Regions from separate parts of the Sporosarcina sp. SG10008 genome, predicted to be linked through region 1. Evidence: riboswitches for the same ligand, from Rfam matches in the RefSeq annotation. Region 1 holds a riboswitch; each other region holds the start of a gene.
What was found. Region 1 has a riboswitch for cobalamin ahead of ACGLYD_RS16620 (ABC transporter substrate-binding protein). Riboswitches for the same ligand answer to the same signal wherever they lie in the genome.
Positions count from the first base shown of each region.

Region 2: another riboswitch for cobalamin. It lies ahead of mmgD (citrate synthase); the one in region 1 lies ahead of ACGLYD_RS16620 (ABC transporter substrate-binding protein).
Region 3: another riboswitch for cobalamin. It lies ahead of ACGLYD_RS19480 (hypothetical protein); the one in region 1 lies ahead of ACGLYD_RS16620 (ABC transporter substrate-binding protein).

Region 1 covers NZ_CP172607.1:3,546,868-3,554,110, forward strand. The annotation lists gene ACGLYD_RS16610 (adenosylcobinamide amidohydrolase) at 1-711, opposite strand, end outside; gene ACGLYD_RS16615 (iron ABC transporter permease) at 713-1,708, opposite strand; gene ACGLYD_RS16620 (ABC transporter substrate-binding protein) at 1,701-2,663, opposite strand; cobalamin riboswitch at 2,782-2,967, opposite strand; gene argS (arginine--tRNA ligase) at 3,606-5,273, opposite strand; gene ACGLYD_RS16630 (DUF1934 domain-containing protein) at 5,270-5,713, opposite strand; gene ACGLYD_RS16635 (transglycosylase domain-containing protein) at 5,873-7,243, shown strand, end outside.
Region 2 covers NZ_CP172607.1:828,808-836,050, forward strand. The annotation lists gene ACGLYD_RS04185 (hypothetical protein) at 1-1,241, shown strand, start outside; cobalamin riboswitch at 2,285-2,484, shown strand; gene mmgD (citrate synthase) at 2,724-3,854, shown strand; gene ACGLYD_RS04195 (bifunctional 2-methylcitrate dehydratase/aconitate hydratase) at 3,937-5,373, shown strand; gene prpB (methylisocitrate lyase) at 5,392-6,300, shown strand; gene ACGLYD_RS04205 (sigma 54-interacting transcriptional regulator) at 6,403-7,243, shown strand, end outside.
Region 3 covers NZ_CP172607.1:4,144,509-4,151,751, reverse strand. The annotation lists gene ACGLYD_RS19490 (AraC family transcriptional regulator) at 168-1,058, shown strand; gene ACGLYD_RS19485 (MFS transporter) at 1,064-2,296, opposite strand; cobalamin riboswitch at 2,438-2,630, shown strand; gene ACGLYD_RS19480 (hypothetical protein) at 2,895-3,122, shown strand; gene ACGLYD_RS19475 (hypothetical protein) at 3,872-4,048, opposite strand; gene ACGLYD_RS19470 (GTP-binding protein) at 4,169-6,109, shown strand; gene ACGLYD_RS19465 (alpha-hydroxy-acid oxidizing protein) at 6,683-7,243, shown strand, end outside.

The sequences.
Region 1 (7,243 bases):
ACCGTAAACAGATTCGATTGCCTCTTCCATCACTACGTCTTGTGGCACACCTATTCTGGCAATCCGCCCTTTATCCATCAAGAGAAGTCGGTCGCAATATAAAGAAGCCAAATTGATATCGTGAAACACCGAAATAACTGTGAGTCCTTTGTCAATTGCCTGTTGACGAATCGTATCGAGTAATTGTTGTTGGTGAGCGATGTCCAAGTGATTCGTTGGCTCATCGAGTAATAAAATAGGCGCCTCCTGTGCGAGTGCCTGTGCGACGAAAACACGTTGCTGTTCACCGCCGGATAGGAGTTCTATCGAGTTTTCAGCATAACGTGTGATGGACATACTGGTTATGGCATCGGTCACGGCGCGCTCGTCTTCATCTGACCATGAGGAAAATAGTCCTGATTGGTGCGGATAGCGACCGAGTTCAACCGTTTCTCGAACAGTGTGGGAAAATGCATGTGCATGGAGTTGTGGCAAGACGGCTACTTTTTTGGCAAATTCTTTTTGTGAATAAGTAGAAGCGTCTTGCCCGTCAATTGTGACGGAACCCGTTTCCTTCGGGAGAATGCCTGAAATAATTTTCAAAAGTGTGGATTTACCACTGCCATTGGGTCCAAGTATGCCGAGTACTTCGCCTTTATTGACAGTGAATGTCACAGCTTTCACGATGGATTCTTTGCCATAACCACCGGAAATATTTTCGACTTTTAACATTTCACATGCCTCCTTTCCTCCGTTGTTTATAGAAGATAAATGCAAATACGGGTGCACCGATAAACGCTGTGATGACACCGACCGGAAGTTCTGTCGGCGAAATGATTGTCCGTGCAATTAAGTCGCAAATGATGAGCAACGTCGCACCGTTCATGAACGATAATGTCAGCAGATGACGATGATCAGATCCCCAAAGAAGTCGCGTCATATGCGGAACGACTAGACCAACAAAGCCAATTGTGCCGGACACCGCGACTGCCGAACCTGTCAGGATGGATCCACCAATCAAAATGGCAAACTTACGGCGTTTGACGTTGACACCTAAATGATGCGCTCGTTCTTCTCCAAATAACATCGCATTTAATTCGCGGCGATTCAGCCACAGCATGAATGAACCTACGACGACGAATGGCAAAATCATCGTAATATAATTCCATCCTCGCATCGAAACACTGCCGAGTAGCCAACCAATAATTTGGCGCAACTCTTCCCCTGTGAGCGCTATCATAAGTGATAGCACAGAACCGAGGAACGAACCGAAAATGATTCCGGTCAAAATAATTGTTTCCATTCTCATCGCTCGGTCAACGAGGCGTGCAAATCCAAGAACGAGGAACATTGTTAATGCAGCACCAACCATACTGAATATAGGAAGCGTATAAGTGCCTAAAAACGGGATAGAAATACCAAAAAAGAGCGTCATAACAGCACCGACCGAGGCGCCGGATGACACTCCGAGGGTGTATGGATCAGCGAGCGGATTTTTCAGCAACCCCTGGAAAGCAGCGCCCGAAATCGCGAGCGAAGCGCCGACAAGTCCCGCGAGCACGACACGCGGCATACGAATCTTCCACAAAATATTGGTAGCTGTTGCATCCGCCCCTGCATTCCATAACGTACTAATCGGTATTTTCACAGACCCGATTGACACACCGAGCCACACCGCCACAAGAAGTGCGGCGGCGGAAACGATGTAGGCAACGCTGGATTTACTCACCGAAAGCCTCAGGGTAGATGGCTTTTGCTATTTCTTCAAGCCCTTCAGCAAGACGGGGGCCTGTACGGCTAGTGATATTCTCTTTAACTTGAACAACAGCTTTTTCTTTAATTGCCGTAATCGTATCGAAACCTGGGCGTGCATAAACGTCTGCAACTGCCGTTTCGATATCATACAACACGATAATTACATCTGGATTACGGTTAATAATTTCTTCCGGAGCTATCATAAACCAGTCTTCCTGATCAGCAGCAATATTTTCAGCACCAATCATTTCTAGCATTTGATCCATAAATGTATTTTTTCCTGGTGTGTAAATGTTTGGCTCAGGTGATGTTTCAACGAAAACTGTTTTTTTATTGTCGACTGTTGCTATTTTCGCCAATACTTCTTCTACTTTTGCTTTCATATCCGTAATGATTTTTTCTGCTTCTACTGTTTTACCAGTCGCTTGACCGATTGTTTCAATCGTTGTGTACGTTTCTTCGAAACTCGCTGCATTTTTCACAACAAAGACTGGGATTCCTGCATCGCGGATTTGTTGCAGTCCTTCTTTGCCTGTTCCAAGTCCTGATTCATGTGCAAAAACAATTTCAGGGTTCATGGAAACGATTTTTTCGACGTTGAAATCCTGGCCGCCGATTTTCTCTTTTTCAAGTGCTTCTGCTGGATAATCATCGTAGTCATTGACGCCGACAATCGCATCCCCAAGACCTAGTTCAAACAATATTTCCGTGTTGCTTGGAACCATAGAAACGATTGTTGCCGGTGCAGTTTCCAGGGTAATTTCATTGCCAACCGAGTCCGTTAGCGTAAGCGGGAAGTCAGCTTTGACCACTTCCGCTTCCGGTGTTCCATCTACTTTCGGCTTATCTGGTGTAGCAGCTGTTCCACATGCTGCGAGCAAGAATACTGCCAAAAATGCCGTTAATCCTAATTGCCAAATCTTTTTCATGTTGTTTTCCTCCTGTTTGTTCCAAATAAAAATCCCCCGTAATTGCTACGGAGGAATAAGCTGAGTAAAAATCTGGACGCACAGTGACGTCGATTTTCACTAATCCTATCCTCGTAGGGTACGTGTGATCCATAAAGGCAGGTCTCCTGGCTCGTGTTCAAGGCTTGCCGCGTCTTCCCGGAACTTTTTCCAGTGACACATTGCGACTAACTCACACTTACAGTGGCGGGACCGCGCCGGCATTGAACCGACTTCCCTTTTAACCCCGTTTTTAATGCGGGGCACCTTTATGTTTGGTATGTATTTTGTACAACTTTCAGTATACTACAAATTTTTATTGTGTCGATAGTGAGGGAGATTTGTAGATTTAGATATGTTGAATTAAAGAATCCCGTTGAATCTGTTGTGTCGCTCGATGATGAGAGAGTATTAATTCGGAATGTGGATTGTAGATCGCTTGGCGCTAGAGTGTACATTAATCGGAAGAGTTGTAGTTCGGCGTGTGGATTACAGATCGCTTGGCGCTTTGGGGATGCCTCTCGCCATGAGTTTGGACTGAGATTATAATGTGAGTACTATTTTATACTAATTTCATTGAAGAAAGACATACTACGAGCTACAGGTCTTTTCCCCGACAATGCAATGTGCATTCTATTATATAGACAATCCAGCGAAGGCGCGCCTTCGTGGTAGCCGGAGCGATAAGACTGAAAGCGGTCTTCTTTCTGGCTTATCGCGGGAGGCATCCACAAAGCGTCGAAGCGATATTAGCAGGATTTCTAATTCATTCCAGGTAGTTGGACTTATTCAGCGGCCTTCCAAAAGCCCTTGTAAAGAGCATGCATCGTATTCATTTGTTCAACATATATAGGGAGAATATCTGCATGTGAAAAACGCCATACTTGAGAGATAACAATCTCTCAAGTATGGCGTTCAATTTTATTACATCTTTTCTGGAGCAGAAACACCAATAAGTTTCAATGCATTTGCAATTGTTGTGCGTGTGATTGTAATTAATGCTAGACGTGCTTCCGATAGTTCGCGGTTGTCTGGGTCTAGCACTTTTTCTGCGTTATAAAAGCTGTGGAATGTAGCCGCTAGTTCTTGGATATATGTTGCAACGCGGTGTGGTGAACGAATTCTCGCTGCATCACTGATTACTTGCGGGAAGTCACCGATTTTCTTCAGTAATTCCAACTCTTTTTCAGCTTGCAGTAAAGAAACATTATCCACAGATACAGCCATGCCATTTTCATCAGCTTGGCGCAAGATTGATGAAATCCGTGCATGCGCGTATTGTGCGTAGTACACAGGGTTTTCATTCGACTGAGAAATCGCTAGATCTAGGTCGAAGTCCATCTGCGAGTCACCTGAACGCATTGCGAAGAAGTAACGGACTGCGTCCAGACCAACTTCCTCAACTAGCTCACGCAAGGTTACAGCTTTCCCCGTACGTTTACTCATCTTGAACTTTTCACCGTCTTTATATAACTGAACCATTTGTACGACACTGACTTCGAGTGTGTCGTTGCCGTAACCAAGCGCTTCGATTGCCGCTTTCATCCGTGGAATATAACCATGGTGATCTGCGCCCCAAATATTGATAATTTTATCGAATCCGCGGAACAATTTATCCTCATGGTACGCGATATCCGGTGTCAAATACGTGTAAGTACCGTCGTTTTTAATTAACACACGATCTTTGTCATCACCGAAAGTTGTTGAACGGAACCATGTTGCGCCATCTTCTTCAAAGACATGGCCATTGGCACGTAATTTATCAAGAGCAACATCGATTTTGCCGTTTTCATACAATGAAGTTTCAGAGAACCAGACATCAAACGACACACGGAAATTCGCAAGGTCTGTTTTTAGCTTTTCTAATTCATGCTCCAGGCCATATTGGCGGAAGAATGCATAACGCTCTTCATCTGGCGTGTTGACGTATTTGTCGCCATATTCAGCTGCCAGCATTTTACCGATATTAATAATGTCCGGTCCTTGGTAGCCGTCTTCAGGCATTTCTTTATCCAACCCGAGTTCTTGGAAATAACGTGCTTCAACAGAATTAGCAAGGTTGTGCACTTGATTTCCTGCATCGTTAATGTAGTATTCACGTGCCACATCGTAGCCAGCGAAATCGAGAACGTTGGATAGAGAATCACCAAGAGAAGCTCCGCGTGCATGTCCAAGGTGAAGGTCACCTGTCGGATTAGCAGAAACAAATTCAACTTGGACTTTTTGTTTATTGCCAAAGTTTGAACGGCCGTAGTTCTCGCCTTGTTCAAGAACGGTCTTGACGATGCCGCCTAAGTAATCCGTTTTTAATTTTATATTGATGAAACCAGGACCTGCAATTTCAATCGATTCGATCGAAGTGCCATCCGTATTTAGTTTTTCAAGTATCGCTTCCGCAATTGCACGCGGCGGCTTTTTCGCTAACTTTGTCAGTTGCATAGCAATGTTCGTTGCATAATCGCCGTTGTCTTTGTTATTAGGCGTTTCAAGCATAATGTCCGGTATTGCCGTTTCTTCTGCCAAACCCGCATCAATTACAGCTTGACGAAGTGCCACTTTTACCTCTTGTTGAATCTGTTCTACCGCGTTCATATTGTTCCCTCCGTGTATGTAATAGTCAGTTCGTATGTTCCAAGAAGCGATCCTTCTGCATGCAAATCGTAATGCACATTGAAGCGTCCTCCGGAATTGTCTTCTTGCTCCTTGAAATCGAGCTTGTCCGTTTTGACAACTAAGTCAAACGTCGCCGGTCCACTGCCGTACGTTCCTGGACGTTCACCAGCTGCAACAAATGGCAATCGCATCGTAACTGCACCGCGACGCATAATAAGTGCGTCTGTAGAATCCAATTTAACAATTGTTTGAATCGACTTTCCACTTTGTTGTTCTTCATATTTCAAATAAGATTTACCTGCTTTTTCAATCAGCAAACCTTTTGCATTCAATTCATGCTTCTCCTCGTCTTGGCCTGGATGGCGAATTGACGAATGGAGCTTAATCGTTACATATCGCCCTTTTTCCCGCGATTCCATATACTCACTGTCCTTTTCATGAAAACATCTTCTTATTATATCCTTTTTACGGTCTACATTTCAATCTATCCGAGCAATGCATGTTTTTACGCATGTTCCGTTTAATCTGTTTCCATGCGTCCCATACTAGATGCAAAGATATGGACGGGACGGGATCGTATGCAACGGACAGTATATGTGAAACAGAAAAAAAGACGCTCGGCATTACGAAGGCTGTTGCTGCTATCCGTCACGATGATAATGGCGGTGCTGACCATCTTCCTATCGCTCAGGCTCTATGCTCAAATTACAGGCGCACCTTCTTTAAGCGTGCCAAAAGCTTCTGTCTTTCTTGATAAAGATGGCAAGCAAATTGGCGACCGGTTTTCCGCAGAACGACGGTACTGGGTAGACCTCGATGACATGTCACCGTTTCTAATCGATGCAGTCGTTGCGACAGAAGATAAGAATTTTTATAGCCACAACGGTTTTGATTATAGACGGATTGCAGGCGCCCTTTTGAAAGATGCGAAATCCGGGCGCAAAGTCGAAGGAGCCAGCACAATTACCATGCAATATGCGAAAAACTTGTATTTGACGTTTGAAAAGACATGGAAACGGAAAATCACTGAAGCACTTTATGCCTATCGAATGGAAATATTTTACGAAAAAGATGTCATCTTAGAAGGTTATTTGAATACTGTTTACTTCGGACATGGCATGTATGGTGTCGAGGCGGCAAGTAAGTTTTATTTCGGAAAGTCAGCAAAAGATCTGACGTTAGAGGAATCCGCCGTTATTACTGCCATCGCGAAAGGTCCTTCGGTTTATTCGCCTATTGAAAATCCCGAGAAATCGAGGGAACGAACATTGCTGGTATTGTCACTTATGGAGGCGCAAGGGTACATTACGGCGCGCCAAGAAGAACGGGCGACGAACGAACAAATTACGTTAAAAAACCGCGAATGGGCTGACTCTAAGCGCGTTGCCCCTTATTTTCTGGATGAAGTGTGGCGTGAGGCTGAAAAAGTACTTGTAGCGAAAGGACGCTATCCGGCAGAAGGTGGTTGGACAATCCGGACAACGCTGGATCCACTTCACCAACAAGCCGCCGAAGAAACGATCGCTAAATGGATGCCGGATAGCGGTTTACAAGTTGGGTTCATGTCGATAGAAACAGGAACGGGTGCAATCACATCGCTCATAGGTGGGATAAATTATACCGAAAGTCCGTTCAACCGGGCGACCCAAGCAAAGCGTCAGCCCGGCTCAGCGATGAAACCTATTTTGTATGCAGCTGCACTCGAAGATGGGTTCAGTCCACTGACATTTTTATCGACGGAAAAAACCATTTTCACTTATGATGAAGGCCGTTCGACGTATGAACCAAACAATGTGAACGGTAAATTTGCTGGCCACCCTATCTCGCTTGCGCAGGCACTGGCTATTTCCGATAACATTTACGCAGTGAAAACGCTTGAAGATATCGGTTATAAGAAATTCAGCAAAATGGCTGAACGTCTTGGCGTTGACGGTGAATTCGAAGAATCT
Region 2 (7,243 bases), 2.0 Mb from region 1:
TTGTCGATGAAGCGCAAGAAAAGTTTGGTTTGGATGCTTACCGAATGGCAAGACATACGATTTATAAAGTACGAGATACTATGGGGGATGCTTACTATACGTTTACTATGGAGTGGTTTCCTAAAGAGTTAAACGAGCCAATCGAAGAAGGTTATAATCCCGAGGGAACAGCGATTGTTGAATATGCAATTCAAAAGCAACACTTTAGTAATGTGTCATTCGTACAAGGTGAATCATTTTCTACAAAAACGCACTTTCCGGGTAAAGCCGCTGCTGAAGTCGCTGCATGGCTTGAAAAGGAAACTGGATTGGTGTACGAACAGGATTTCAAACTAACGCAAGCGAATGCAAATGGGTTTCAATTTACATCAGACATCGATGGTATCTATTTTTCTCCGAGCTGTATAATTGAAGTTGAATTTGATGATGTTGGCAAGCTGACTTCTTATCATTCGTACGGAACGATGCCTTCGCAAAATCTCGTTGAGCAGTCAAAATTCACGTTAACACTTGAAGAAATTGAACCAATCGTCAAAAAACAGCTTCAACTTATAAAGTTTCCATCTGAAACTGAAAAACGTTTTGTTCCCGTCTATGCAATGGAAGAAGTGTACGTAACGGTTGACGGGGCCCGAATCATCCCATTTATGGAACATGAGCGTTCAGAAGTTAAAATTGATGAAGTAATCGAATGGAATAAACCGTTAGAACAAAATATTGATCGTGAAGAAATCACAATTGTTTCCGAAGCAAACGTAGAAGAAGCATTCGGTAACGTCGACGCAGGTAAAAAACTGACGTTGTCGGCTGATCAAATTGAACGTAGTAAAAAAGTTGTTCGGGATGTCCTACGGGCTGAATATCCTGATGAATCAGGGAAGTGGAAGCTGTCCCAACTTCGTTGTCAAGAGAACTTTATCGAAGCGCATTGTGAAATAAATGAAGAAAACCCAATGATTTTTAATCGAAAAGTAGTTGTTTTCATGAATCCGGAAACGATGAAGGTGCTAAATTATCTTGATAACGGCTCGATGTTTGAGATTTTTGAAGCCTTTCTCCCTGCCGCAAACGCGGTCGTAACACCTGAAGAAGCATTTGAGAAAATGATACCATATATTACGCTTGATCCGACTTATGTATATGACGAGTTCGCAGGTAAGTATATTCTTTGCGGCTTGTTGGATGCGGCGGAATGTGTTGATGCGGTGACAGGGGAAATTGTCGATTTAGGAGATATATAGGTTCAGTTAATTAATTCTATATGTTGAACAAATGAATATGGCGTATGCGCTTTACAAGGGCTTTTGGGAGGTCACTGAAAAAGCATTAGTACTTGGAATGGTTTAGGATTCCCACTAATACCGCTTCGACGCTTTGTGGATGCCTCCCGCGATAAGCCAGAAAGAAGACCACATGGGAGGGATTGAACTGCATCCCTCCTTAGTCTTATCGCTCCGGCTACCACGAAGACGCGCCTTCGCTAGATGGTCTATGTGAGAAAGAGCTTTTCATTATCTGTGATGCAATTTGCAAGTTGGAGCACGTCTTTCTTGAATATAAGTAGTATCAACTAGTAATCACCTTATAATCTCAGCATATACATCTCGAAATTACATTTCTCTCGATAATGAACACCCTAGTGCACGCGCGGCAAAGGGGTCGCCAAAGCGCCAAGCGCTCTACAATCCACACCCCGAATTAAGAGAAAACTGAAAAAGTTCTTTTTTATAGTAAGAACTAGTTGATTGTAGTGAAGAGCGGCGACTCCAGCGGGAACAGCGCGAGCTGAAGACCCCGCAGGAAGTGCCGTTACGCAGAACGGCTTTTGCGAGCAAAAGCGTTAGCGTTGGGAGCACGGGGCAAGAATGCCTTAATTTCTGCCAAGAACGCAGAAATACGGCCAATCGAACCCTTTGCTGTTCGATTGGCTGAAGCCGTGCCCGCGGAAAGCGTCCGCTCGGAACGGAAATCAACCGGATTGAAGGAAATCGTACTTTTTCAGTGGCCTCCGAATTAAAACGCTCTCCTTATTGAGCGCCACGGAAGATTCAATGGGATTCTTTAATTCAACATATATAGTATGTAAATGGGGATTGAATATACGTTTCCTATTTATGTAATAGTAATGATAAGTGATGAAAAATGAAAAGAGTATCCAATTATTGTTTACGCATTCTTGAAGTCGGTATACTTAATGCCTCTCTGAAACAATAGAAATTAGATATGAATAAAGAATTGGAATATTTAAAAGTTTGTGTTATAGTCAAGGGGATATTTCGATAATTGAATATGTGTAAAAATAGGTGCGGATTAATACTGACGTATTGGTCTGCTTAAAAGGGAAGTTCGGTGAGAATCCGACGCTGTCCCGCAACTGTAAATGGGAGCGATTTCGTTTAAACCACTGCTTTTTATAAAAAAGTGGGAAGGTACGAATAGCAATGATCATTAGCCAGGAGACCTGCCTCTTTTTATAACACATGTTGACCTACGAGGATAGGGGGTGTTAAGGACGCGCGGATGAGCTATGCCTATTTTTAACAGGCAGCTTTCTTTTAGTTGGGATTCTAGCACTCTTTAACAACTTCTCTTATGAAGTTGTTTTTTTTATGGTCAGAAATAAGGGGAAGCGCTGCGAACAGATACAAATAGGATAATTTTTGGTGAAGTGAAAGCGTTTACAAATCTCAGAGTCATAACCATTCAGATTGGGGGAAAATAGTTTGACGAATACACTTACATTTTTACCAGGACTTGAAGGCGTGATCGCCACTGAAACATCCATTTCGCTGCTCGATACGGAATTGGGTCAGATTATTATCAAAGGATACGATTTAATCGAGCTTTCAAAAACAAAAGGGTATCTTGATATTGTCCACTTGCTAATGGAAAATACCTTGCCGTCTGATACTGAAAAAGCAGATGTGGCAGATAAATTGAAAAAAGAGCATGGTGTGCCAGAAGGTGTCACAAAGATTTTGCAAGCATTGCCTAAAGAGACACATCCAATGGACGCATTGCGAACTGGGATATCTGCTTTAGCGGGCTATGATAAGGAAATTGATCAGCACACTCTAGCTATCAATAAAAAAAGAGCTTACGAGTTACTTGGCAAAATTCCAGAAATAATTGCGAACAGCTTTCACATTTTACAGGAAGAGGAACAAATTCACCCGTTGAAAGAATTGTCATACAGTGCTAATTTCCTTTATATGATTACGGGGAGGAAACCGACAGAGTTGGAAGAATCTATTTTTGACCAGTCGCTACTACTTTATAGCGAGCACGAAATGCCAAATTCCACCTTCACCGCAAGGGTAATTGCCTCGACGTTTTCGGATTTATATGGTGCATTGACTGGAGCGGTTGCTTCTTTAAAGGGCTATTTACATGGAGGAGCGAATGAAGCAGTCATGAATATGCTTTTAGAGGCTGGTTCTGTTGACGCATTTGAATTGTTATTAGAAAAGCGTTTACGTGATAAAGAGAAAATTATGGGGTTTGGTCATCGAGTCTATATGAAAAAGATGGATCCAAGGGCCTTGGTAATGAAGGATGCTTTAAAGGAGTTATGTGCGCTAAAGGGTGACGATCTCCTTTACCGAATGTGTGAGGCGGGAGAAACCATAATGGAGAGAGAGAAAGGACTTTATCCAAATCTAGATTATTACGCGGCACCGGTATATTGGATGCTGGGCATTCCAATCCCATTATACACACCAATCTTTTTTGGTTCGAGAACAGTAGGATTGTGTGCGCATGTTATTGAACAACATGAAAATAATCGTTTATACCGTCCAAGGGTTCATTATATAGGCGAACGACACAGCAATCATTCAACTGGGGAGTTGTAACTGGCCGTTCACCACAACAGCGATACACTAGGCATCACTTAGTACTATTCTAAACAAATTGAAAGCGGAAAGGAAGAGTTAGATGTTGAAATTGAAAGAACAAATGACAATGGACACACTGATAGAGGAAATTACGGACTATGTTTTAAATAAAGAAATTACAAGCGAGGAAGCATATAAGACAGCACATAATGTGTTAATAGATACAATCGGGTGTGGAATATTGGCATTAAGCTATCCGGAGTGTACGAAATTACTAGGACCTGTAGTACCGGGTACTATTGTTCCAAATGGCAGTCGTGTACCTGGTACATCGTATGTACTGGACCCGGTCCAAGGCGCATTTAATATTGGCTGCATGATACGATGGCTCGATTATAATGACACATGGTTAGCTGCTGAGTGGGGTCATCCGTCCGATAATTTAGGTGGCATTTTAGCTACAGCAGATTATCTAAGCCGTTTACGTCTTTCGGAAGGAAAAAAACCACTTGTTGTACGTGATGTATTGGAAATGATGATTAAAGCACATGAAATCCAAGGCGTACTGGCATTAGATAATAGTTTGAACCGTGTTGGACTTGACCATGTTCATTTCGTCAAAATTGCTACAACTGCGGTCGTCACCAAAATGCTTGGCGGGGGACGTACAGAAATAAATAATGCGTTGACAAATGCCTGGATTGATGGCGCAAGCCTTAGAACGTATCGTCATGCACCTAATACCGGTTCACGAAAATCGTGGGCAGCAGGAGATGCAACGAGTAGGGGTGTACGACTGGCGATGATGGCAATGACAGGCGAAATGGGTTACCCGACAGCGCTATCCGCTCCGGAGTGGGGATTCCAAGATGTTTTATACAATCAAAAGGAATTAACACTGGCACGTCCTTTAGACTCTTATGTGATGGAGAATATACTGTTTAAAGTATCGTATCCAGCCGAGTTCCATGCGCAAACAGCGGCGGAATGTGCCATTATCCTGCATCAGGAGATAAAGGAGCGACTTGATGATATTGAAAAAATTACAATCACGACACATGAATCTGCTATTCGGATTATCGATAAAGTAGGTCCGCTTAACAATCCCGCTGACCGTGACCATTGCATCCAATACATTACGGCACTTGGTTTACTATATGGCGATGTTGTTGCAGATCATTATGAAGATGACGTGGCAAATGACTCACGAATCGATCAATTAAGAAATAAAATGATTGTCGTAGAGGACGAGCAGTATAGTAAAGATTATCTCGATCCGAGCAAGCGCTCGATCGCCAATGCTGTTCAAGTTACATTTAAAGACGGTTCCACAACAGAGAAAGTTGTAAGTGAGTATCCGCTTGGTCATCGCTTTAGAAGAGAGGAAGCTATTCCTCAAATACGCGAGAAATTTTCGGCTACATTGATGACTCATTACCCTGAAAAGAAGCGAACAGAAATAGAAGTGGCGTGCGAAAGCCAAAGTAAGTTAGAACAGATGAACGTCAAAGAATTTGTCGACTTATTTTTGCTTTAAGAGAGGAGGGAAATGACAATGGCGTGGATTGTTGATCAACAATCATCACAAGAGACATTAGCTAAGAAATTCCATTCAATCATGCATGCATCAGGAATCGTTCAAATCCCTGGTGCGCATGATGCGATGGCAGGGCTTATTGCACGAGATGCCGGATTTTCTGCACTCTATTTATCGGGGGCCGCCTATACGGCTAGTCGTGGTTTACCAGACTTAGGGATTGTGACGTCAACTGAAGTTGCGGAGCGAGCAAGGGATATAGTGCGTGCTACCGATTTACCGCTGCTTGTTGATATAGATACAGGTTTTGGTGGTGTATTGAATGTAGCAAGGACAGCCCGTGAAATGGTAGAAGCGAATGTCGCAGCAGTACAATTAGAGGACCAACAGTTACCTAAGAAATGTGGCCATTTGAATGGAAAGAACTTGGTTTCTACTGAAGAAATGGTGCAGAAAATAGTAGTGTTGAAACAGGTTGCACCGACACTTCTTATTGTTGCGAGAACAGATGCGCGCGCAGTGGAAGGTTTAGAGCAAGCGATTGATAGAGCGAAGGCATATGTGGAAGCGGGTGCGGATGCTATTTTCCCGGAAGCTCTTCAATCAGAAGAGGAATTCAGACTGTTTGCCAAAGAGATTTCGGTTCCTTTGCTTGCAAACATGACTGAGTTTGGAAAAACACCCTATTATAGCGCCGATGAATTTGCTGAAATGGGTTTCCAAATGGTAATTTACCCAGTCACATCATTAAGAGTTGCTGCCAAAGCCTATGAACGTGTTTTTGAGAAAATCATCAATGAGGGCTCACAAGAACAAGCACTTTCTGATATGCAAACGAGAAGTGAATTATACGTTACTATTTCTTATGATGAATTTGAAGCATTGGACGAGTCAATAGCGAAGACCGTATTAACAAAAGAGCAGTAATACTGAATAGCGGCGATGATTCGTTCTTTAAGGCATGGAGGTAAGGCCTGCTGGAGAATGGATCATCGCCTTTTCACATTATCAAAAGGTGGATGATGAGAAATGGTAAAAGAAGATTATTATAGGGTTAAAGAATGGATGAGCGAATATCCGCAAGTGTTGACAAAGGACCTTGAAATCGGAGAAACATTACGTTTGCTCTCCGAAGGACATTGTTCGGAACTGCCAGTTGTGGATCATGAACGACTAATCGGAGTCGTCACAATAGGGGATTGCCTTGCTACTATTAAGAGTGGAATAGGTTGGAATGAACCGATTAACTCTATTATTAGTGCAGTCTTCCAATCGGTGAATGAAGATTTCTCCGTGAAGCAATTGGATGGATGTCCAACCTATATCGTATGTGAGAAGACAGGCATGCTCCAAGGAGTAATCACACAACTAGAACTGCTGAAGATTAATCAAGCTCTTTTTCAACGACTTGAAAAATCAAAGGAGACAATCGAGTGGTATACACTATGTTTTGATACGGCTTATGAAGGATTGACGATTGTAGATGAAGCGGGTGTGATTCAATTGTTTAATGAAAACTATAGCCGCTATGTTGGCGTGACTAAGGAGGAGGCTATTGGCCTTCCAGTAGAAAATGTTATTGAGAATACAAGGATACCAATTGTCCTTAGAACGGGTATCCCTGAGCGTAATCAAATCCATTGGCTGCAGGGGCAAAAAATGGTTGTTCACCGAATGCCGATTTGGAAAAATGGTCGTATTATTGGGGCCGTCGGTATGCTTATTTATGAAGGCGTTTCTGAAGTCCAGCAAATTATCACTCAAATAGATTTGTTAGAGCAACGAAAAGGGAGTGAAACGTCGATTGAGGTGAGCAAAGTTGCTGCACAGAAACGGTTCACTTTTGAAGATATTCTCGGAGAGAGTCCCG
Region 3 (7,243 bases), 600 kb from region 1:
TTTATAACGTATTACCAAAATAAAAAAGAGTCCCTAAAGCCCAAAAATTGTATTCACATTCCCCTTCTAAATGATAGAGTTGCTATAGGACAGTTCCCACTGTTAGGAATGATTAGCTATTTTATAGAGCAAAGAGGCAGGCGATTGATATCCAACAGTTAATTTTATTGCAGCATGTAATCGATTATGTGGAGGACCATATTAAAGAGGACATTAAACCTGAGGAACTAGCTAAACTGGTTGGTTATTCTCCTTATCATTTTTATAGGATTTTTAATAACCATGTTGGTTATACAATTATGGACTATGTTTTAAAAAGAAAACTGCAATACGCATTATATGAATTAGTAAAAGGCGAAAAAATAATTCAAATTGCATTAGACTATGGATTTGAGACGCATTCTGGCTTTACAAAGGCTTTCAAGAAATATTTTGGCAGTCCACCAAGCTTATATAGGCTCCACTGTCCGCTATCATTGCCTCAAAAAATTGACCTTTTGAGCCTTAGGCAAAAAAAAGTAGGTGGCATTGTTATGCAACCGAAAATTGTTCAGAAACCAGCTTTTACTATTGCGGGTAAAACATTTGAGAGTGTTATCGAAAATGTCTTTTACACAAGAGATGCACCTGCCTTTTGGGACCAAAGAATTTCCCCGGATGAATCAATCGAAAGCACTCTGTACGAAGCATTATCTCCAAAAAAACATGGAGAATATTGTATCAATCTTAGTAGCGTCGAAATAGAAGATAGATTTACTTATTTATTCGCGGTAAATTATGATCGAGATGTTCAACTACCTGCTGGACTGACAAAACTGCAAATTCCAGATGCTACTTATGCGGTTTTTAGGACTCCACTTGTTGAAGTCGAACAGTTTGTCTCTTCCATCAAGGGAACTTGGCTCTATATTTTAGAAGATTGGTTGCCTCAATCTCTTTATGAAGTCGATGAAACAAGCTATGACTTTGAGTATTACGATGAACACTGTCATGACTGGGATTATGAAAAAATATATATGGAAATTTACCTGCCGATCAAAGAAAGAAATAGAGAGTGATCGATTCACTCTCTAGACTTGTTTAAGACAACTTTATATAAAAGTAATACAGGAGTTAACAAAATTGCACTAACAATGATAGCAATTTTTATCGTAAAGCTCGATGCTATAATCCCAATTACCGGACCACCTCCAATTTGACCAATAGCGTCCACTTGTCCCTTAACCGAAAAGAATGTTGCACGTACAGAGGAATCAGGAATAATTTTATTAAGCCAAATATCCTCTAATGGATACATGACTTGCCTTGTCACTTGAATGATTACATAAAAAATTAGCAAGCTGATCATATACGTTGAGAATGCAAAGCCAATTAATGAAATGACGATGAAGAAGCTGGCCACAAAAAGAACAACATAAATCTGCCTTAGATTTTGGTGGATAGCACTTCGATTCAGAAAATGGAGTGCTGCAAAGGAAATAAGCACGACAATGAACTGAATTCCCCCCATTATCACAACTAACTTCTCAATCGTTAACGAAGATATATTTGAGACCTCCAAAAAATGAGCGATCCATAATCGGTCAAAACCTTCACTATAAAACCCAATAAATAAAGCAATGAGAAATAGCATCCTTATGATGAAGCTCGCTTTGGAATAGGAAATAATATTGCCCATATTCTCCTTCATACTTCCCAGCGTAGATATTCTTCCTTCTTTATCTAACGGTTTGAAGTTTTCTTCTTTCATAAAAATCATTAAATAGACGGCTAATCCAATCATACATAGCCCGCCGATAATGATTGGTAGGTTAATCATAAAATAGCCCATTAAAATACTGAGCGGAATAGCTATAATTTGGCCAAGATTACCGGCCTTTGCCCCTTTTATAAATGCCAGTGAAGCACGTTCCTCCCCTATTTCATCTGCAATCCAGGCTTGCTGAGAGCCGCTAGTAAAGGTATAGCCAATCCCCCATGCAATTTGAGCCACTAGCACTGTTACAAAATAGGGAAATACCCCTTCAATTAAAAAACCGATTCCTATTAATATATACCCAATTATTAAAGATAACTTCCGACTTTTTAAATCCGAAACAACCCCAGTTGGAATCTCAAAAAGAAAAACGGAAAGCTCCAAAACGGTCCCAATTAACACAAGTTGAAGCGGATCAAGTTTTACAGTTTGCACATGGTACAACAAGTTCACCGTAAATATAAATGTGAAAAATAATTGTGATAAGAAGCATGTAGAAATATAAACTCGATATGGATCTTTTGTTTTTATTTTATTCATTTTCTATCCCCCCAGCTTGATTATAGTAAGAGGGATAGACATTTTCTTGTCCAAATTTGCGGTAATGGGCCATTAATGAACCCCTTGTTTAGCAATCGTGTTAAGTCAGACAATATGTATGTTATAGTAAAAGCACAACTGAATAACGTGTAGAAATTAGGTGCTTTTTTACGTTTGTATAAAAGCTTAAAAGGGAAGTTCGGTGAAAAACCGACGCTGTCCCGCAACTGTAAATGGGAGTACTCTTTTCAAATCCACTGTTCGTTACGAATGGGAAGGGAAAAGAACGCGATGATCATGAGCCAGGAGACCTGCCTATTTCAGTACACACCAATTCCCTACGCGGATAGGAGGTGTTAAGTGCGGCTATGATCGAGCAATTTCTTGTAAAAGCCGCCGTACGAAAGAACGTAATACAAAAGAAACATAAGAGGACTCAATACCTCTTATTTCACTGTGCAGTCAATAGTGTACTTCTGTTTACGAACCATTCGTTACGGCAACAAGCGACCATACAAATTTACGCATACTAGCATCTTCCTTACGTTTAACTAGGAAGATGCTTTTTTATTTCCATAAAAGAAAGGGATTTTAGCCAATGAAACTTGGAACAAAAGAATATTATCTGGACGCATTCAAACATGTCTTAATGACAAATCTCATCATAAGCGAATCACAATCACTGTCTTCAACTTATTCTTATTACGAAGAACAGATTGGAAAAACAACGTCTATAAACGAAGAGGTAAAAAAACTTTATTCACGTAACCTCCAAAAAGCATTCGATGAAATCAAACACGAAGTAATCGGTTCACCAGAAGATTAAGCTTAAAAAACAACCAGTAAATAACTGAATCCAACACTATATATGTTGAACAAATGAATACGGCGTATACGCTTTACAAGGGCTTTTGAGAGGCCACTGAAAAAGCCCCAATACTTAGAGCAAATTAGAATTCCTGCCAATACCGCTTCGACGCTTTGTGGATGCCTCCCGCGATAAGCCAGAAAGGAGACCGCTTTCAGTCTTATCGCTCCGGCTACCACGAAGACGCGCCTGCGCTGGGTGGTCTATGTGAGATAGCGCATTTCATTATCTGCGATGAAATCTGCAACCTAGATTGCGGATTTCTTGACTATAATTATATATGTTGAATCCGGTATATATACTGAGCGAAGGCACCTTAACAGGGGTCGCCGAAGCCGTAAGACTGGATGCGAAGCGCTAATCCAGGCTTACGGTCAAAGGCATCCCCAAAGCGCCAAGCGATCTACAATCCACAACCCGAATAACAGCTCTCTCATTATTGAGCACCACAACTGATTCAATAGGATTCTTTAATTCAACATATATAGCCGCTTCTTGTACAATTACTTTGAATTGCTTTGAATTGAACGACCTCTATATGATTACCGAGATGTCTTGATGTGTAGGGATGCGACAGGCAACTATTCGCAACAGGATTAACTAGGAGCAATGAATAGTTCGCCGAAAGCGGACTGAAAATGATCCGGTGAAAAAGGCATCAAAAAAAGCGTGGCAGTCATAATAGACTTTCCACGCTTTTAATTTACCTACAGTTCCTGATAATTCCTCTGATGCGTACCACCGTCTTTTACATCCGCATGATACAACGCTTTCAAAGCAAAACTCTTCTCTAAGTCAAGCTCTGCCATTATCTGTTTCAGACGTTTTGACAGCTCTTTATCATTCTTTACAAGCTGTTCCATTTTCGTTCTTGAATATTTCAAAATCTGATTCCTCCTTCACATTCAGTTTGTCTTTACAGTATAACACCTATTTAAGGTCATTCGCCCAATTCAGATTTGCTATACTACTGGTAGTAGCAAGAAATGGACAGGAGCGACATCATGTATAAAACAATTGGCATACTTGCACACGTAGATGCAGGAAAAACAACTTTTTCTGAACAACTGCTTTATCATACAAAAAGCATTAAGCAGAGAGGACGCGTGGACCATAAAGACGCCTTCCTCGATAGCCATACAATTGAGAAAGAAAGAGGTATTACGGTTTTTGCAGACCAGGCATCCATTTCCTATAACGGATCTACCTACTACATTATCGATACACCTGGACACGTCGATTTTTCTCCTGAAATGGAACGTGCAATTCAAGTAATGGACTATGCCATTATTATCATTAGCGCAAGCGATGGCGTGGAAGGTCATACGGAAACCGTCTGGCAACTGCTCCGCAAACATCAGGTACCCACATTCTTTTTCATCAATAAAACGGACCGTGAAGGAACCGACATTACAAGTGTTATTCATGAAATGCGCACCAATCTATCGGAAGATATATGTGATCTTACATCCTCTTTCAATGAAGGAATTATGGAAGAGGAACTCATTGAATTTATCGCAGAACGTGATGAAGTACTTCTTGAGACCTATATGGAATCAGGTTACGACAACGATTTGTGGCTTGCAACATTAAAGAAAATGATTAGCGACAATAAAATCTTCGCCCTCTCCAGCGGTTCTGCACTCAAGGACATTGGTGTCATGGCGTTTTTCGAGAAGCTCGATTTATTGACCACAACATCTTACGATGATGATAGTGATTTCGCTGCACAGGTCTATAAAATCCGCCATGATGACAGTGGTAACAGGGTCACTTTCCTTAAATCACTAAGCGGTACGCTAAGTGTCAGGGATGGAGTGAATTATGGAGATTACACGGAGAAAGTGACACAGATACGCGTTTATAACGGTAATAAGTTCAAAGCAATCGATCATGTTCATGCCGGTGAACTGTTCGCCGTTACTGGATTAACGCAAGCGGCCATTGGTGATGGCGTTGGAGCACTAGAAGAAAAAGCGACCTTTGACATGATGCCTACCCTTAAGTCAAAAGTTATTTTCGACGTTGCCATCCATGTGAAAGAAGTACTTCGATGTTTTAACCTACTCGATGCGGAGGATCCTTCTTTGCGCGTCTTCTGGGATGAACATTTTCAAGAAATTCATGTTCACGTTATGGGCGTCATCCAGCTCGAAGTACTCCAACAAATTGTTAACGAGCGTTTTTCGATTCAAGTCTCCTTCGGTGAACCTAAAATCCTGTATAAGGAAACCATTGAAACATCCGTAACGGGTTATGGTCATTTTGAACCTTTAAGGCATTACGCGGAAGTACATCTTTTAATTGAACCAACCGAAAGGAATAGTGGCATACAGTTCGACAACGTCTGCCATGCAAACGATTTACTTATTGGTCACCAAAACGTAGTACGCGGCCATTTATTCGAACGAGAGCATCATGGGTTATTAACCGGCTCAGCTCTTACAGATGTCAAAGTAACGTTACTGACAGGACGAAGTCATAACGAGTACACATCTGGAGGCGACTTTAGAGAGGCTACTTTCCGGGCACTGCGACAAGGTTTAGAACAAGTACCCAATACGTTGCTCGAACCCTACTACGATTTCAAAATAAAAGTGGACTTGGATAATATGGGAAGAGTGCTGTCAGACATTCAACAAGCACATGGCAGCTTTGACACACCAGAAACAATTGGCGAAAAAGTTATTGTAAAAGGGCGTGTGCCAGTTGCTACTTTTATGAATTACAGCACCGTCTTTGCTTCATTCACCCACGGTAAAGGAACGCTTAGCCTGTTATTCGGGGGCTATGACCGCTGTCATAACCAGGAACAAGTCATTGAAGAAATCGGTTATAACAAAGAAGCGGATCCCGAATACTCATCCACTTCCATTTTCTTGACCAAAGGAAAAGGCTATTCCGTCCCGTGGGATGAAGCCGAGAAGGCAATGCATTGTTTATAAATAAAACCTATTGTCATGTCTGTTGATTAACCAAAGTAACCAGTGAGTAACGTGATCACCTACTGGGCGCTATGTGTATAGTTGACTTTGGACTGCTTTGGATAGAGTGACTTCTATACGATTACCGGGACGTCTAGATATGTAGGAATGCGACACGCAACTATTCGCAACAGGATTACTGAAAAAAGTGTGGCTAGAAGTGAATCCGTCACTTCTAGCCACACTTGCCTCACGGTAAATATGTCGTGATTAATTCGCCGAAAGCGAACCGGAAATGATCCAGTGAAAATGGATTATTCCAAGCCCTGCTCACCAGTATTTTATTCGAATAAATGGTTAATCAACAGACGTGACCCATTGTTGTTTTATTCATGCAGCATAGACCGCCTGTACTTTTAGACTATTTTAAATAAATCGCGATTGACTTTAATTTCAAATGAATATACGATTACTACTATTATTAATTCTATGAAAAACTTCTTAGAAGAGCGGCCAGCTAGTAAAACTTATTTCAAAGATTCGAGTGTTTTTATTAAAAGAAAACCAATTTCCTTATGAAGGGTATGAACCGATTTGACATCAACTAGAAACAACGACTTACTATTACAAAACATTGTCCCCGCTGAATCATTTCCGGTTTCGTTCAAAGAATTGGAAGCAGCGGCTAAAGAAAAGATGCCCGCTGGTGCATTCGGCTATATCCAATCTGGGGCGGGTGGTGAAGAGACGTTGCGAAAAAACGTCTCCTCTTTTTCAAAATATTCCATTGTCCCCCGATTTCTAAATGATGTTTCTACATTGGACACGTCTGTAAAATTATTCGGCCATACATATCCTTCTCCTCTATTAATTGCACCTGTGGGCATGCAAAAAATCGCACATGAAGAGGGCGAGATTGCTACCGCTAAAGCAGCAGCCACGCTTGGCATTCCATTCATTCAAAGTACAGTATCTGGCTTTTCAATTGAGGAGGTTGCAGAAGCTACTGGCGACAGTCCAAAATGGTTTCAGCTCTACTGGTCAAGCACTAACGATGAAATTGGTTATAGCATGGTCAAGAGAGCCGAGGAAGCTGGTTTTGAGGCCATTGTCTTAACAGTTGACACAGTGATGATGGGATGGCGTGAAGAGGAC